DNA from 2 places in the Streptomyces sp. CNT372 genome. Region 2 is predicted to be linked to the other one. Evidence: riboswitches for the same ligand, from Rfam matches in the RefSeq annotation. Region 2 holds a riboswitch; the other holds the start of a gene.

Region 1 (3,403 bases), on a different contig from region 2:
GTCAATGACGTCAAACGATTGCCTGGGTAAATGGAACACATCACCTTGCTGCTCGCGATTGTGATCGTGACAGCTCTCGTGTTCGATTTCACGAACGGTTTCCACGACACCGCCAACGCGATGGCGACGACCATCTCGACCGGCGCGATGAAGCCCAAGACCGCGGTGGCCATGTCCGCCGTTCTGAACCTCGTCGGCGCGTTCCTGTCGGTGGAGGTCGCCAAGACGATCTCCAGCGGTCTGGTCGACGAATCAGGCATCTCTCCTGAAGTCATCTTCGCGGCGCTCGTCGGCGCCATCCTCTGGAACCTGCTGACCTGGCTCGTGGGTCTGCCGTCCAGCTCCTCCCACGCCCTGATGGGCGGCCTCATCGGCGCCACCGTCGCCTCGGCCGGCTTCTCCGCCGTCAACGGCGGTGTGGTGATCACCAAGGTGCTGATCCCGGCCATCGCCGCCCCGCTCGTCGCCGGCATCGGCGCGATGATCGCCGCCCGGCTGACGTACAAGATCGGCAAGAACACCGATCAGAAGGACACGGCCAAGGGCTACCGCGCCGGCCAGATCGCCTCTGCCGGCCTGGTCTCCCTGGCCCACGGCACCAACGACGCCCAGAAGACGATGGGCATCATCACCCTGGCCCTGGTCGCCGGGAACGTGCTCGCGCCGGGTTCCAACCCCCCGATGTGGGTCATCGTCTCCGCCGGTGTCGCGATCGCCCTCGGTACCTACCTCGGTGGCTGGCGCATCATCCGCACCATGGGCAAGGGCCTCACCGACCTCCAGCCGCAGCAGGGCTTCGCCGCCCAGACCAGCGCCGCGAGCGTCATCCTGGCCTCCTCCAACCTGGGCTTCTCCCTCTCCACCACGCACTCCTGCTCCGGCGCGGTGATGGGTGCGGGCCTCGGCCGCAAGGGCGGTGTGGTCCGCTGGTCGACCGCGACCCGGATGTTCGTCGCCTGGGGTCTGACCCTGCCGGCCGCCGGCCTGGTCGCCGCCGCCTCCGAGTTCGTCACCAAGCAGGGTGACTGGGGCGTCGCCGTGGTCGCGGTCTTCCTGGTCGCCTCCTCACTGGCGATCTGGATCGCCTCCCGCCGCCAGGTTGTCGACCACACCAACGTCAACGACACCGAGGCCCCCGGCGCCGAGGGCGCGGAGGGTTCCGGGGAGCCCGCGGGCGTCGTCACCACCGCCATCGCGGCCGTCACCCCGCCGCCGGCCGGTGAGATCAGGACCACCGTCCCGGCCCCCGCCGAGACCGAGCCGGCCCGACCGGCCGCGGTGTAAGGAAGCAGCAAGATGAAGATCGACTGGGTAGCCCTCGGCTCCGTTTTCGGCGTGAGCCTCGTCGCCACCGTGGCCCTCGTGGGCCTGTTCACCCTCGGCATCATCGGCCTCAGCAAGGGCGAGGCCGCCGTGCGGACCGGCGGCAGCGCCGTGATGGCCCGCACGGGTGCGTACGCCTGCTTCGCGCTCTGCGCGGTGGCCGTCGCGTACGGGATCTTTCTGATCGTCGACTGACGTCCGCCGACCGATCCGTCACCGGCACGGGCCGGGTACCGCCACCGGGCGGTGCCCGGCCCGTGCGCCGTCCGAGTGCGCCGCCTCCGGGCGCCGTCTCCGTGCACCCGCAGCACGAGCCCTCGTGTGGGCCTCGGCACACTGTCCCGCCGCAGGTCAAGGGTGAGTTGACGGGCGTGGGCGGCCGTGGTGGACTGCCGGGGCCATACGGCGGCAGAAGAGGAAGTCCGGTGAGAATCCGGCGCGGTCCCGCCACTGTCACCCGGAGTCCGGGGAGCCAGGAACTCTCGCCGCCGTTCACGTCGAGCCAGGGCGCGGACCCTGAGTGAGGACTCTGCGTCATGCCTGGCCGTGGCCCAGCCCTGCCGTCCGGACCCCCTTCCCGGGACGCCGGCCGCACACGCGGCGGCCGGATCTTCGCCTGCGGCGCCGCCGCGGGGCTCCTCGCCGACCTGCTCGTCGGTGATCCGCGCACCGGGCACCCGGTGGCCGCGTTCGGACGGGCGGCCGCCGCCGTCGAGGGCGTGCTGTGGCGCGACGACCGCGCCCGGGGCGCCCTGCACACGCTGGTGTGCGCCGGGGGCGCGACCGCCGCCGGACTGCTCGCCGCGCGCGCCGTGCGCCGCTCCCCCGCCGCCGCCACCGCCCTGACCGCGGCCGCCACCTGGGCCGTCGTCGGCGGGACGACCCTGGGCCGGGAGGCCCGCGCCGTCGGGGCAGCGCTGGAGGCCGGGGACGTCGAGGCGGCGCGGGCGCGGCTGCCGCACCTGTGCGGGCGGGACCCGCAGGCGCTGGACGCGGACGGGATCGCGCGCGCCGTCGTGGAGTCCGTCGCCGAGAACACCTCCGACGCGGTCGTCGGAGCCTTGGTGTGGGGCGCCGTCGCCGGTGTGCCCGGCCTGCTGGGCTTCCGCGCCGTCAACACCCTGGACGCGATGGTCGGGCACCGCTCGCCGCGCCATCTGCGCTACGGCTGGGCCTCGGCCCGGCTGGACGACGTGGCGGGCTGGCCGGGCGCCCGGCTGACCGCCGTGCTCGCCGCCCTCGCCGGGCCCGATCCGCGGGGCGCGGTGCGCGCCTGGCGGGCCGACGCGGCCGGGCACCCGAGCCCCAACGCGGGCCCGGTGGAGGCGTCGTTCGCGGGGGCGCTCGGTGTGCGGCTGGGCGGGACGCTGGCGTACGGGGGGCGGGTCGAGCACCGGCCGGTGCTCAACGCGGGCGGCCGGGCGGTGGAGCCGGGCGACATCGAGCACGCGGTGCGGCTGTCGCGCCGGGTGGGCGCGCTCTCCCTGGCGGTGTGCGCGGGCGCGCGGCTGGCCGCGGGGGCCTTCGGCGGAGGCCGGCGCCGGGCGTCGGGGCGCGGCGGGCCGGACAGCGGCGGGAGGACGGCATGAGCGGTGGGGGGCTGCTGGTCGCGGGGACGACCTCGGACGCCGGGAAGAGCGTGGTCACCGCCGGGATCTGCCGGTGGCTGGTCCGGCAGGGCGTCAAGGTCGCGCCGTTCAAGGGCCAGAACATGTCGCTGAACTCCTTCGTGACACGGGAGGGTGCGGAGATCGGGCGGGCGCAGGCGATGCAGGCGCAGGCGGCCCGGGTCGAGCCGACCGCGCAGATGAACCCGGTGCTGCTCAAGCCCGGCGGCGACCGGTCCAGCCAGGTCGTGCTGCTGGGCCGCCCGATCGGCGAGATGAGCGCCCGCGGCTACCACGGCAACCGCCAACGCGAGCTGTTCGAACCGGTGATGGCCTGCCTGGAGGAGCTGCGGAACACGTACGACGCGGTGATCTGCGAGGGCGCCGGCAGTCCGGCGGAGATCAATCTGCGGCGGACGGACATCGTCAACATGGGGGTCGCCCGGGCCGCCCGGCTGCCGGTGCTGGTGGTC
Region 2 (3,403 bases):
GGTAGATCGCGATCGGGTTCTCGCCGAAGCCGCGCGGCGGCTGGATGACGACCAGCAGGTTCCCGCGCCGCAGGGCCGCGAGGACGATGTCGCCCTCCGGGTTGCGCGAGCGGTCCAGGAACATCTCGCCGGGCGCGGGCCCCCAGTGCTCCTCCACCGCCTCCCGCAGCTCCGCCGGCAGCGTCGCGAACCAGCGCCGGTAGTCGGCGGCCGGGATGCGGACCGGGTTGCGGGCCAACTGATCCTCGGTCAGCCAGTCCTGGTCGTGGCCGCCCGCTTCGATCAGGGCCCGGATCAGCTCGTCGCCGTCCCCCGACACCAGGCCCGGGATCTCCTCGGCCGGGCCGAAGTCGTAGCCCTCCGCCAGCAGCCGGCGCAGCAGCGCCACCGCCGAGGCCGGGGTGTCCAGGCCGACCGCGTTGCCGATCCGGGAGTGCTTGGTCGGGTACGCGGACAGCACCAGGGCGATCCGCTTCCGGGCGTTCGCGATGTGCCGCAGCCGGGCGTGCCGGACCGCGATCCCCGCGACCCGCGCGGCCCGCTCCGGGTCCGGGACGTAGGCCGGCAGGCCGTCGGCGTCGATCTCCTTGAACGAGAACGGCACGGTGATCAGCCGCCCGTCGAACTCGGGCACCGCGACCTGGGTCGCCGCGTCCAGCGGGGAGAGGCCCTCGTCGTTCTCCTCCCACGCGGCGCGCGGGCTGGTCAGGCACAGCGCCTGGAGCACCGGCACGTCGAGGGAGGCGAGCGCGCCCGCGTCCCAGGACTCGTCGTCGCCGCCCGCGGAGGCGTCCGCCGGGCGGGTGCCGCCCGCAGCGAGGACCGTGGTCACCAGGGCGTCCGCACCGCGCAGCCGCTCCAGCAGCTCGTCCTCCGGGGCGCGCAGGGAGGCCACATACAGCGGCAGCGCCCGGGCGCCCGCCTCCTCGACGGCGGTGCACAGGGCGTCCACGAAGGCGGTGTTGCCGCTCATGTGGTGCGCGCGGTAGTAGAGGACGGCGACCAGCGGGCCGTCCGGGTTCTCCCGGCGCACCGGGCGCCCCAGCTCGCCCCAGGAGGGCGCGGCGGCCGGCGGCTCGAAGCCGTGGCCGGTGAGCAGCACGGTGTCGGCGAGGAAACGGGCCAGCTGCTCCAGGTTGGCCGGGCCGCCGTGCGCGAGGTAGGCGTGCGCCTCGGCGGCGATGCCGATGGGGACGGTGGACGTCTCCATGAGCTGGGCGTCCGGGGCCTGTTCGCCGGTCAGGACGACGACCGGGCGGTCCTGCGCGAGGAGTTGGTCGATCCCCTCCTGCCAGGCGCGCAGCCCGCCGAGAAGGCGGACCACGACGAGATCGCTGCCCTCCAGCAGGCCGGGCAGGTCGTCGAGCGGGAGCCGGGACGGGTTCGCGTAGCGGTACGAGACCGGGCCGCCGGCCGCGCGGGCGCTGAGCAGGTCGGTGTCGGAGGTCGACAGGAGCAGGATGCGGGTGGCGGGCTGCGGGGCGCCGCTCTGCGAAGCCGGCTGCGGGCTCGGCTGCCCGGCGGCCTGGGTGGTGGTGGGCTGCGTGGTGTCCTGGGACGGGAGCGTCATGCGACAGCTGGCCTTCCTCGGGGTTTCCGCGCCCCGGGCGGTGGAGGACGGCGGGAGTTCCTGGCTCACCCGGCGGGCCGCGCGTGCTGCGCGACTGCCGGGCTCACAGTGGCGGGACCGCGCCGGAATCGCACCGGGCTTCCTCCCCTGACGCCGTCATCGGCGGTGACGGACCGTGTGGTCCGCCGCTGAGCATAGTAAGGGCCGTCACGTCCTCCGGAGCAGGGCGCCTTGTGTGATGGTCGGTATGCTCGCCGCCATGCCTCCGCCCCCCGCCAACCGCCTGAACCGGGACGAAACACCCGGACGGGACCACCGGGACCGTGGCGACGCGCCCGCCCCGGACGGGGGAGCGCCCGCGCGGGACCGGGGCGACGCCTGCCCCGGGGCGCTGCGGCTGCACACGGCCGACGACGGCGCGCTGGCCCGGATACGTGTCCCCGCCGGGGCCCTCGACGCGCGCCAGGCGTACGCCCTCGCGGACGCGGCGGACCGGCTCGGCGACGGCGCACTCGACATCACCTCCCGCGGCAACCTCCAGCTCCGGGGCCTCGGGGCCTCCTGCGGCGGCGAGTTGGCCGCGCTGCTGGACGCGGTGGGCCTGCTGCCCGCGCCCGGCCACGAACGCGTCCGCAACATCGTCGCCTCCCCGCTCTCCGGGCTCGACGGCCGGGGGCACCTGGACGTGCAGCCCCTCGCCCGCACCCTGGACGCCCTGCTGTGCGCGAGCACGCGGACGACGGCGCTGTCCGGGCGCTTCCTCTTCGCCCTCGACGACGGGCGCGGGGACATGGCGGACCTCGCCGCGGATGTGACGTTGATCGCAGAGCGGACGGAGGCCGGCGCCGGGGTGGTCGTGCGGGCCGGGGAGTCGGCGGGCGTGCGGGTGGCCGCGCCGGACGGGCCGCGCACGATGATCGTCGCGGCGCAGGCGTTCCTCGACGCGGTCGACGCGAGCGGGACCGGTGCCTGGCGGGTGCGTGAACTCCCGCCCGGGCAGGGCCCCTCGGGGGAGGCGCTGGCCGCGCGGGCCGCGAAGGCGGGGGTACGGGCGGAGGCGGTGCCGGTGGCGCCGGTGGCCGCCGCGCCCGCTCAGGGGCCGGTTCCGGGGGAGTACGGGTATGTGCTCGCGCCCCTGGGCCGCCTCACCAGCGCGCAGTGGCGGCTGCTCGCCCGGACCGCCGAGCGCCGGGGGACGGGGGAACTGCGCGTCACGCCCTGGCGCGGTGTGGTCCTGACCGGCGTCCCCGCCGACCGCCTCGCCGCGCTCGCCGTCGCCGGACTCGTCACCGACCCGGCCTCCCCCTGGCGGGTCGTCGGCGCGTGCACCGGGCGGCCCGGCTGCGGCAAGGCGCTCTCCGACGTACGGGCCGACGCCGCCGAACTCGTGGGCGCGACGCGGCGGCTCACGGGCGCGGCCCCGGCCCCCGGCGGCGGCCTGCCCGTGTACCTCTCCGGCTGCGCCCGCCGCTGCGGCCACCCGCGAGGGGCCTGGGCGGACGTCGTCGCGACCGGCGACGGACAGTACGACCTGGCGGTCCACGGCGTCCCCGGCCCCGGCGGGGCGGGCCTCGGGCCCGACGCGCTGGCGGGGGCGCTCGCGGCGGTGCCGGCTGCAGCCGGGGGCGGTGGCGGGCCCGGTCCGGGCCCGCGCGTCCCCGGCTCGTCAGGTGGCGGCCCGTCCGCCGGTGGTGGCCCGTCCGGTTGCGGCCCGTCCGGTGGGGACCGCGCCCACCCCCTGTCCCCCATCCCCGAGTAGCGACGACGAAGTGAGCGAGAGCACCGTGTTCGAGTACGAGAAGGACGGGGCGGAGATCTACCGCCAGTCCTTTG

What was found. Region 2 has a riboswitch for cobalamin ahead of cobN (cobaltochelatase subunit CobN). Riboswitches for the same ligand answer to the same signal wherever they lie in the genome.
Region 1: another riboswitch for cobalamin. It lies ahead of C593_RS0117345 (cobalamin biosynthesis protein); the one in region 2 lies ahead of cobN (cobaltochelatase subunit CobN).

Annotation. Positions count from the first base shown of each region.
Region 1 covers NZ_KB897783.1:53,155-56,557, forward strand. The annotation lists gene C593_RS0117335 (inorganic phosphate transporter) at 31-1,284, shown strand; gene C593_RS0117340 (hypothetical protein) at 1,297-1,518, shown strand; cobalamin riboswitch at 1,686-1,827, shown strand; gene C593_RS0117345 (cobalamin biosynthesis protein) at 1,860-2,912, shown strand; gene C593_RS0117350 (cobyric acid synthase) at 2,909-3,403, shown strand, end outside.
Region 2 covers NZ_KB897788.1:71,229-74,631, reverse strand. The annotation lists gene cobN (cobaltochelatase subunit CobN) at 1-1,570, opposite strand, end outside; cobalamin riboswitch at 1,618-1,747, opposite strand; gene cobG (precorrin-3B synthase) at 1,818-3,329, shown strand; gene C593_RS0123820 (precorrin-8X methylmutase) at 3,340-3,403, shown strand, end outside.